Regions from separate parts of the Streptomyces sp. NPDC001843 genome, predicted to be linked through region 1. Evidence: riboswitches for the same ligand, from Rfam matches in the RefSeq annotation. Region 1 holds a riboswitch; each other region holds the start of a gene.
The links. Region 1 has a riboswitch for thiamine pyrophosphate ahead of thiC (phosphomethylpyrimidine synthase ThiC). Riboswitches for the same ligand answer to the same signal wherever they lie in the genome.
Positions count from the first base shown of each region.

Region 2: it holds a riboswitch for thiamine pyrophosphate, as region 1 does, so the genes downstream of both, ACFYZQ_RS33150 (thiamine ABC transporter substrate binding subunit) here and thiC (phosphomethylpyrimidine synthase ThiC) in region 1, are expected to answer to the same signal.
Region 3: it holds a riboswitch for thiamine pyrophosphate, as region 1 does, so the genes downstream of both, thiO (glycine oxidase ThiO) here and thiC (phosphomethylpyrimidine synthase ThiC) in region 1, are expected to answer to the same signal.

Region 1 is NZ_JBIATQ010000003.1:559,908-563,241, forward strand. Features, by position in the region: gene ACFYZQ_RS11075 (SsgA family sporulation/cell division regulator) at 1-341, shown strand, start outside; gene ACFYZQ_RS11080 (YibE/F family protein) at 430-1,794, opposite strand; TPP riboswitch at 1,867-2,055, shown strand; gene thiC (phosphomethylpyrimidine synthase ThiC) at 2,048-3,334, shown strand, end outside.
Region 2 is NZ_JBIATQ010000016.1:89,433-92,766, forward strand. Features, by position in the region: gene ACFYZQ_RS33140 (FAD-dependent oxidoreductase) at 1-314, opposite strand, end outside; gene rlmN (23S rRNA (adenine(2503)-C(2))-methyltransferase RlmN) at 631-1,737, shown strand; TPP riboswitch at 1,760-1,867, shown strand; gene ACFYZQ_RS33150 (thiamine ABC transporter substrate binding subunit) at 1,938-3,020, shown strand; gene ACFYZQ_RS33155 (ABC transporter permease) at 3,065-3,334, shown strand, end outside.
Region 3 is NZ_JBIATQ010000001.1:301,421-304,754, reverse strand. Features, by position in the region: gene ACFYZQ_RS01400 (thiazole synthase) at 1-246, opposite strand, end outside; gene thiS (sulfur carrier protein ThiS) at 249-449, opposite strand; gene thiO (glycine oxidase ThiO) at 446-1,606, opposite strand; TPP riboswitch at 1,604-1,715, opposite strand; gene ACFYZQ_RS01385 (hypothetical protein) at 1,768-2,118, shown strand; gene ACFYZQ_RS01380 (NAD(P)/FAD-dependent oxidoreductase) at 2,205-3,334, shown strand, end outside.

The sequences.
Region 1 (3,334 bases):
ATCCCTATGCCGTGCGGCTGACCTTCCACCTTCCCGGTGACGCACCGGTGACCTGGGCCTTCGGACGTGAGCTGCTGATCGACGGAGTGGGCCGGCCCTGCGGCGACGGTGATGTCCGCATCGCACCCGCCGGCTCCGAGGCGCTGGGCGAGGTTCTGATCCGGCTTCAGGTCGGCGCCGACCAGGCCCTGTTCCGCTCCTCCACGCCCCCGCTGGTGGCCTTCCTCGACCGTACGGACAAGCTGGTGCCGCTGGGCCAGGAGGGAGCGCTCGCCGACTTCGACGCCCACCTCGACGAAGCCCTGGACCGTATCCTCGCCGAGGAGCAGAGCGCCGGATGAAGCGTTACGGCCAGAGCGCCAGGTCCTCCGGCGCCCCACGTCGGCACGGAGCAGTAACGCTTCTCCGTACCAGGCCGGCCAGTTGAGCTCACCGCTTCCGGCGTCGGCCCCGGCCGCCGCGCACCGGAGCCGACGGGGCCGCGGCGGCCGCCGCAGTCCCCTGCACCGGGCGGTCTGCCGCCACCACCAGCGCCGCGAGGGCGGTGGTGACCGGCACGGAAGCCACGAGGCCGATCGAGCCCACCAGCGTGCGCACGATCTCCTCCGCCACCAGCTCACTGTTGGCGACCGTGCCCACGCTGCTCTGCGCGATGGAGAACAGCAGCAGCAGCGGCAGCGCGGCACCCGCGTAGGCAAGCACGAGCGTGTTGACCACGGACGCGATGTGGTCGCGGCCGATGCGGATGCCCGCACGGTACAGTCCACGCCACCCCATCGACGGATTCGCCTCGTGCAGCTCCCACACGGCCGAGGTCTGCGTGACCGTCACGTCGTCCAGCACACCAAGTGAGCCGATGATGACACCGGCGAGCAGCAGACCGCTCATGTCGATCGACGGATAGAGGCCGTGGATGAGGCCGGTGCTGTCATCGGTGTTGCCGGTCAGCGCGGCCCAGCCGATGAAGAGCTTGCCGAGAACGCCGATCAGCGACAGCGAGATCAACGTGCCGAGGACCGCCACGGAGGTCCGGGCGGAGAGGCCGTGGCACATGTACAGCGCGATCAGCATGATGGCGCTGGAGCCGACCACCGCCACGGTCAGCGGATCCGACCCCTGCAGGATCGCGGGCACGATGAAGAAGTCGAGGACCAGGAAGCTGATGGCCAGCGCGATCAGTGCCATGACACCGCGCATCCGCCCGACGACCACGACGGCGAGTGCGAAGATCCCCGCCAGCAGCGCCATCGGCATGCGCCGGTTGACGTCGGTGACCGAGTACTGCAGGTCCTTCGGCGCCGAGGGCTCATAGGCGGCCACGACCTTCTCGCCCTCGTGCAACTGCCGCGACTGGTCCGGCTGCACGATCTCGATGAACGTGCGGCCCTTGTCCTTGCCGGTGTCGACCCGGACCGTCGCCTTCTTGCAGGTACTGCTCCCCTCCTGCTGCGCCGAACCGCCCCCGCCCGTCGAGGTGTCTCCGGCCGCGCTGCCGCCGGAGGCGTTCACCGAGTTGCAGCTGACCTCGATGACCCTGGTGACCGTGGCCTGCTGGGTCTGCCGGTCGAATCCGACCCCGGTCCGCTTGTGGGGCGGGGCACCGCCGGGCCACAGAACCACGAGCCCGACCACGACCGCCACGGTGAACGGGATCAGGACGGCGGCGATGACCTTGCGCAGATGCTTCGAGACGGGTGCGGCCGGTCCATGGCTGTGACTGTGTGAGTGCCCGTGTCCCTCACCGGTCGTGTGCGTGTGCCCCGGCGGATGCTGAGGCTCGTGTGTCGTGGTCACCGCCCGATCATTGCAAGAAGGGCACAAGGCGCACTGTTCACCGCGCCACACATGACGCTAGCGTGGAGGCACCTTTGCACACGCGGGAGCTCGGAGCAACGGGCTGAGAGGGCGCTGACCTCTGTCTTTGCGATGTTTCACGTGGAACGTCATTCAGTCGAGTGATGTCTCACAAGAAGCACCGACCGACGGAAACCGCTGCGTCGACCGCCGAACCTGTTACCGGGTAATGCCGGCGTAGGGAGTAGGTCTCATGACCAACAAGGACGTACGCACGCCTGCCTCCACGCAGATCTCCGACGGCCAGGAGGCCGGGAAGTCCATCGGCTGGCACAAGGGGTATGTCGAGGGATCACGCCCCGACCTGCGCGTGCCGGGCCGTCAGGTGCACCTCACCAACGGGCAGTCGGTCACGTTGTACGACACCTCCGGCCCGTACACCGATCCACTCGTCGAAACCGACGTCCGCAGGGGCCTGCCGCCGCTGCGGGAGAACTGGATCATCGCGCGTGGCGACACCGAGGAGTACGCGGGCCGGCCGGCCCGCCCCGAGGACGACGGGATCAAGCACACCTCGCCACGGGGCGGCCTGCGCAACCTCGACGCGGTCTTCCCCGGACGACCCCGTCAGCCGCGCAGGGGGCGCGACAGCAAGGCGGTCACGCAGCTCGCCTACGCCCGTCGTGGCGAGATCACACCCGAGATGGAGTTCGTGGCCCTGAGGGAGAACGTTTCCCCAGAGGTCGTCCGCGAGGAGATCGCGGCGGGCCGGGCCGTGCTGCCGGCCAACGTCAACCACCCGGAGATCGAGCCGATGATCATCGGCAAGCGGTTCCTGGTGAAGGTCAACGCCAACATCGGCAACTCGGCGGTGACCTCCTCCATCGAGGAGGAGGTCGAGAAGATGACCTGGGCGACCCGCTGGGGCGCCGACACGGTCATGGACCTGTCCACCGGCCGCAACATCCACACCACGCGCGAATGGGTGCTGCGCAACTCCCCCGTTCCGATCGGCACGGTGCCGCTCTACCAGGCGCTGGAGAAGGTCGACGGCCGCGCCGAGGAACTGACCTGGGAGATCTACAAGGACACGGTCATCGAGCAGGCCGAGCAGGGCGTGGACTACATGACCGTCCACGCCGGTGTGCGCCTGGCATACGTGCCGCTGACCGCGAACCGCAAGACCGGGATCGTCTCGCGCGGCGGCTCGATCATGGCGGCGTGGTGCCTGGCGCACCACAAGGAGTCGTTCCTGTACGAGAACTTCGAGGAGCTCTGCGAGATCCTCGCCGCCTACGACGTCACGTACTCGCTGGGCGACGGCCTCCGGCCCGGATCGATCGCGGACGCCAACGACGAGGCGCAGTTCGCGGAACTGCGAACTCTCGGGGAACTCAACCGGGTTGCCAAGCGTTTCCACGTACAGACCATGATCGAGGGCCCGGGCCACGTCCCGATGCACAAGATCAAGGAGAACATCGACCTTCAGCAGGAGATCTGCGATGAAGCTCCGTTCTATACGCTCGGCCCGCTGACCACG
Region 2 (3,334 bases), on a different contig from region 1:
TCACCACGATCCACTTCAGGACGGGCCGAACCGGGGTCCGCAGGCATGTCGAACAGGATCGTGCCGTGGCGGTCGACCACACGCTTGGCGTCCTCGCCCGGGCGGACCAGAGTGAGGAACTCGTCGTACAGACCGGCTGCGCGAAGCGCGATCTGTCCGGTCTCTTCGTGGATGTCGAGCAGGCCGCCCTGTGCACGGCTCGTCGCCGAAGCCTCACCCTCGTAGATCGTCGCGGCGACACCGTGAGCCTGAAGCACCCGGGCGAGCGTCAGCCCGCCCAGTCCCGCTCCGACGATGGCGATGGTCTTCTGCATGGTGCGCTCCTCTGTAGCGCCGACACGCGTCGGCGATGGACAGCGCCGTGAGCGGACGGGATGTCCGGTCTCGGCAGGAGACGCTCACCGATCAGAACCATCTGCATCGATGTATGTGCGATGCCCGGCGGGTGGACCCGCGAGACGTCGTTTTTCGCGACCCTGCGACTATAGCCCGGCATCCACCTCGCAGCGGTCGGGGCCGGGTCCGGGCCGTCCGAAGCCGACCAACGCTGACAGACAGCACCCACGGGTGACCGCCCCCACCCCGCTCCGGCCTGGGGGCCCGGAGTTGATCTGCCACACTGGAAGGGTTATGCCTGCACCCGGAGAACTCACTTTCGTCGCCCCGCGCGGAGCCAAGAAGCCGCCGCGGCATCTCGCCGACCTCACGCCCGCCGAGCGCAAGGACGTGGTGGCCGAGATCGGGGAGAAGCCGTTTCGTGCCAAGCAGCTCTCACAGCACTACTTCGCGCGGTACGCGCACGACCCGGAGCAGTGGACCGACATCCCCGCCGGGGCGCGCGGCAAGCTGCGGGAGGCGCTGCTGCCGGAGTTGATGACGGTGGTGAGGCATCTGTCGACCGACCAGGGGACCACCCGCAAGACGCTGTGGCGGCTGTTCGACGGGACGCTCGTCGAGTCGGTGCTGATGCGGTACCCGGACCGGGTGACGATGTGCATCAGCTCGCAGGCGGGGTGCGGGATGAACTGCCCGTTCTGCGCGACCGGGCAGGCGGGGCTCGACCGGAACCTGTCCACCGCCGAGATCGTCCACCAGATCGTCGACGGGATGCGCGCGCTCAGGGACGGCGAGGTCCCCGGTGGTCCGGCGCGGCTGTCCAACATCGTCTTCATGGGGATGGGGGAGCCGCTGGCCAACTACAAGCGGGTCGTCGGCGCCATCCGGGCCCTCACCGACCCCGCGCCGGACGGGCTGGGGCTGTCCCAGCGCGGCATCACCGTGTCCACCGTCGGGCTCGTCCCGGCGATCCACCGGTTCGCCGACGAGGGCTTCAAGTGCCGCCTCGCGATCTCGCTGCACGCGCCCGACGACGAACTGCGCGACACCCTCGTTCCCGTGAACACGCGCTGGAAGGTGCGCGAGGTGCTCGACGCCGGGTTCGAGTACGTCGAGAAGTCCGGGCGCCGGCTGTCCATCGAGTACGCGCTGATCCGGGACATCAACGACCAGGCCTGGCGCGGCGACCGCCTCGGGCGGCTGCTCAAGGGCAGGCCCGTGCACGTCAACCTCATCCCGCTGAACCCCACGCCCGGCTCGAAGTGGACCGCCTCCCGGCCGGAGGACGAGAAGGCGTTCGTGGAGGCCATTGCCGCGCATGGTGTGCCCGTCACCATCCGGGACACCCGTGGGCAGGAGATCGACGGGGCCTGTGGTCAGCTGGCGGCCACGGAGCGATAGGATCTGGCCACATCACATCTTCATATTCCGACAGGGGAGCGCCACAGCGCTGAGAGTGCGGCAGACGGGCCGCAGACCCTCTGAACCTCGCCCAGGTCATTCTGGGTAGGAAGTTCGGTCACCCACTCAAGCTGTTGTGCCCTGCCCGGACGTTCCGGGCGGGGCAGCGTTCTTCCTGGCCAACCCCAGGAGGACATCCAGTGCACCACAAGACGTTCGTGGCCGCGGCCGTCGGGCTCGGCCTCGTCGGGCTGTCCGCTCTGACGGGGTGCGGGGCGTCCGGCACCAAGGGGTCGACGGACTCCAAGACCGTCACCCTCGTCAGCCACGACTCGTGGGCCGTGTCCAAGAGCGTGCTCGCGGACTTCGAGAAGAAGTCCGGGTACAAGGTCAAGGTCCTCAAGAGCGGCGACGCCGGCCAGGCCGTCAACAAGGCCATCCTCACCAAGGACAACCCGCAGGGAGACGTCCTCTTCGGCGTTGACAACACCCTGCTCTCACGGGCCCTCGACAACGGGCTGTTCCAGTCCTACCGGGCCAAGGGCCTGGACACGGTGGGCGCCGGATATCAGCTCGACAAGGGCAAGGACCGGGTCACGCCGGTCGACTACGGCGACATCTGCGTCAACTACGACAAGGCGTACTTCGCCCGGCACAAGCTGGCCCCGCCCCGGTCCTTCGCCGACCTGGCCAAGCCCGAGTACAAGAACCTCCTCGTCACCGAGAACGCCGCCACCTCCTCACCCGGCCTCGGGTTCCTGCTCGGCAGCGCCGCGCAGTTCGGCGACCAGGGCTGGCCGGACTACTGGAAGAAGCTCAAGGCCAACGGCGTCAAGGTCGTCGACGGCTGGGAGCAGGCCTACTACCAGGAGTTCTCCGGCTCCTCCGAAGGGAAGAAGGCCGGCGGCGACAGGCCGCTCGTCGTGTCGTACGCCTCCTCCCCGCCCGCCGAGGTGATCTACGCCAAGAAGCGGCCCAGCACCGCCCCGACCGGTGTGTCGACGGGCACCTGCTTCCGGCAGATCGAGTTCGCGGGGCTGCTGAGCAACGCGAAGAACACCAAGGGCGGCAAGGCGTTCATCGACTTCCTGCTCTCCAAGGAATTCCAGCAGGACATGCCGCTGAACATGTTCGTCTACCCGGTCGTCAGGGGCGCCGCCGTGCCCGCCGAGTTCACCAAGTACGGACCGGCCGCCGCCGATCCGGAGACCATGGCCCCCGGCAAGATCTCCGCCAACCGTGACCAGTGGGTCAAGTCGTGGACGTCACTCGTACTGCGGTAACACCGCGCAGGGGCGCGCGCGGGAACGCGGTGCGGCTCGGCCTCATGGCCGTGCCCGTCGCGTTCTTCGCCGTGTTCTTCGCCTGGCCCGTGGCCGCGATCGTCGCGCGCGGGCTGAAAGTGGACGGCGCCTGGCGGTTCGGGCGGATCGCGGACGTGGTCACCCAGCCCGACATCCGCCATGTGCTGTGGTTCACCGTCTGGCAGGCGCTCGCCTCCACCGCGCTCACCCTGCTGCTCGCGCTGCCCGCCGCCTACGTCTTCGCCCGTCTCGACTTCCCCGGCAGGCAGGTGCTGCGGGCCGTGGTCACGGTG
Region 3 (3,334 bases), on a different contig from region 1:
CACGGCCTCCCCGGCGGTGAAGCACCCCGCGGTGTTCGGCAGTACCCGGATACCGAGCCGCTCCAGCACTGACAGCACCGACCCGTGCACGCCAGGATCCACCCGCCGCATCGCCACGGTCGTCAGCTCCGTGCCGGAGGCGACCAGCGCCCGCTCCAGTACCTCGAGGCTGGGCGCACCGCCCGTACCCATGATCAGACGGGACGTGAAGGACGTACCGTCGATGACGAAGGGGTCGTCTGCCATGGTCAGCCTCCCTGCACGGCGGTCAGGACTTCGACGCGGTCGCCCTCGGCCAGGGCCGTGGCCGGCCACTGCGCGCGCGGGACGACGGTCTCGTTGAGCGCGGCGGCCACTCCGCGCGGCGCCGCCGTGAGGGACTTCACGAGGGTGTCGAGAGCGGTACCCGGGGCGACCTCCCGGCGCTCCCCGTTGACGGAGATGTTCATACGGGCTGCTCCATGAGTGCCGTGCTGAAGCGCTTCGGGGTGAACGGGCGTGCCTCCTCGGGCAGTTCGCCGGTGGTCAGGGCCTGTGCCAGGGCGTCGCCGGTGACCGGGGTGAGCAGCACGCCGTTGCGGTGGTGCCCGGTTGCCAGCAGCAGCCCGTCCAGACCGGTCGGGCCGAGCAACGGCGCGTTGTCGGGGGAGCCGGGACGCAGCCCGGCCCGGGTCTCGGTGAGCGGCAGTTCGGTGATGCCGGGCACCAACTCGTGCGCGTCGCGCAGCAACTGGTACACCCCGCCGGCGGTCACCGTCGTGTCCCAGCCCACTTCCTCGCTGGTGGCCCCGACGACCAGCTCGCCGTTCTCCCGGGGCACCAGGTACACATGGCTGCCGCGCACCACGGCCCGTACGGTCCGGTTCAGGAACGGCGCGTACCGCTCGGGCACGGTCAGCCGTACCACCTGCCCCTTCACCGGCCGTACCGGCGGCAGCAGGTCACCCGGCAGGCCCGCGAGCCGCCCGCTCAGGCTGCCCGCCGCGAGCACCACCTGGCCCGCGCCCAGCGCGTCGCCGTCCGCGGTGGTGACACCGGCCGCCCGGTCCCGTACGACGTCGAAGCGCTCGGCCCACGCCCGGTGGAAGACCACCCCGGCCCGCTCGCACGCGGCGACCAGCGCGGCCGCCAGCCGGCGCGGGTCGATCTGGTGGTCGCGGTCCACCCGCAGCCCGCCGCGCACGCCCGGCGCGAGCAACGGCTCCAGGCGCCGGCACTCCCGACCGGACAGCCACTCCGACTCCAGTCCCGAGCGGTGCTGCAGGGCGTGCAGTTCGCGCAGGTGGGCGCGGTCGTCGGCGTCCAGCGCGACGGCGAGCGTGCCGCACCTGCGGTAGCCGAGGTCCAGGCCGGTGAGGTCGGTCAGCTCGGCCGCGAAGTCCGGGTAGCGGCGGGCCGAGGCCAGGTTCAGGCCGAGCAGTGTGTGCTCGCCGTGGTGCAGTTCCGTGACGGCGGCCAGCATCCCCGCCGCCACCTGCGCGGCCCCTCCGCCCGGCTCCGGGTCCACCACGGCCGTGGCCAGCCCGCGTTGCGCGGCGCGCCAGGCCGTGACCAGCCCGATGATCCCGCCCCCGATGACGAGGACGTCCGATGTACGTGACGACATGGGCGTCGAGCCCCTCCCTTCGCCGGCATGACCCGGATCAGGTTCGTACGGTCGGAGGCCGCCAGCCTCCCTCTCAGCCCGGTGCGTCCGGGCTCCCGCGAGTGCTTTACGGTGGCCACCCTAGCCCTCAGGGCACCGGACTCGTAAGGAGGCCTCAGCTCATGGCCCGTTCGCTCGACGGCCTCGTCCTCGCGCCCGTCGCCGACCAGGCCCCCGGCCAGGTGGGCACGCGCACCCGCTTCTCCTACCACGAGAAGGACGGCGAGATCTGGGCCGAGTACGCGGGTGGGGACGTCGTACGCGGGTACCTGGTGGGCACGCGCGAGGGCGACCGGCTGGACTTCCGGTACGTGCAACTCAAACGGGACGGAACAACCTCCTCCGGGCGCTGCGCGTCGACCGTGGCCGAGTTGCCCGACGGACGGGTGCGGCTGGAGGAGGCCTGGGCGTGGGAATCGCAGTCGGGAGCCGGGACGAGCGTTGTGGAGCAGGTCACTGAGCACGCCCCCTGACTGACGCACAGTCAGTTGACTATGGTGATCGAGTGAGCGAGCAGACGCGGGAGACGCGGGAACAGGGCACGTCACAGACGCGGCGAGTGGTCGTGGTCGGAGCGGGCATGGCCGGCGTGCAGACCGCGGTCGCCCTGCGCGAACAGGGCCTGAAGGGCACCGTGACGCTGATCGGCGCCGAACCCCACCAGCCCTACGACCGGCCCCCGCTGTCCAAGGCCGTGCTGCTCGGCAAGGCCGAGGGTTCCGCCTTCGACGTGGACTTCGAGGCGCTCGGCATCGAACTCCGGCTCGGCCGCGAGGCCTTGGGCGTGCGCCCCGCGGACCACGAGCTGGACACCGAGGCCGGGCCCGTGCCGTACGACGTCCTGGTGCTGGCCACCGGCGCCGAACCGATCCGGCTGCCCGGCGCGGAGGGCGTGCCCGGCGTGCACCTCCTGCGCACCCTCGACGACGCCGAGCGGCTGCGGCCGGTGCTCGCCCGGCAGCACGACATCGTGGTCGTCGGCGCCGGCTGGATCGGTGCCGAGTTCGCCACGGCGGCCCGTGAGGCGGGGTGCGCGGTGACGGTCGTGGAGGCGGCGGACCGCCCGCTCGCCGGCGCGCTCCCGGCCGAGGTGGCCGCGCCGATGGCGTCCTGGTACGCCGACAGCGGCGCGGTGCTGCGCACGCACGCGCGCGTGGAGCGCGTCGAGCCGGGCGCGGTGGTGCTCGACGACGGCTCGCGGCTGCCCGCGGGCGCCGTCGTCGTCGGCATCGGTGCCCGTCCCGCCACGGCGTGGCTGGCCGGCTCCGGCATCGAGCTCGGCACGCACCACGAGGTGGTGACCGACGAACACCTGCGAACCTCGGCCCCCGACGTGTACGCGGTCGGCGACTGCGCCTCCTTCCCCTCCCGCCGGTACGGGGAGCGGCTGCTCGTCCACCACTGGGACAACGCCCTCCAGGGCCCCCGCACGGTCGCCGCGAACATCATCGGTGAGACCCCCGCGGCCTACGACCCCGTGCCCTACTTCTGGTCCGAGCAGTTCGGCCGCTTCGTCCAGTACGCCGGTCACCACGGCGCCGCCGACCGCACCCTGTGGCGCGGCGACCCGGCCGGCCCGGCCTGGACGGTCTGCTGGCTGAAGGAGGACCGGCTGGTGGCCCTGCTCGCCGTCGGACGCCCCCGGGACCTGGCCCAGGGCCGACGCCTGATCGAGGCGGGCGCAGCCAT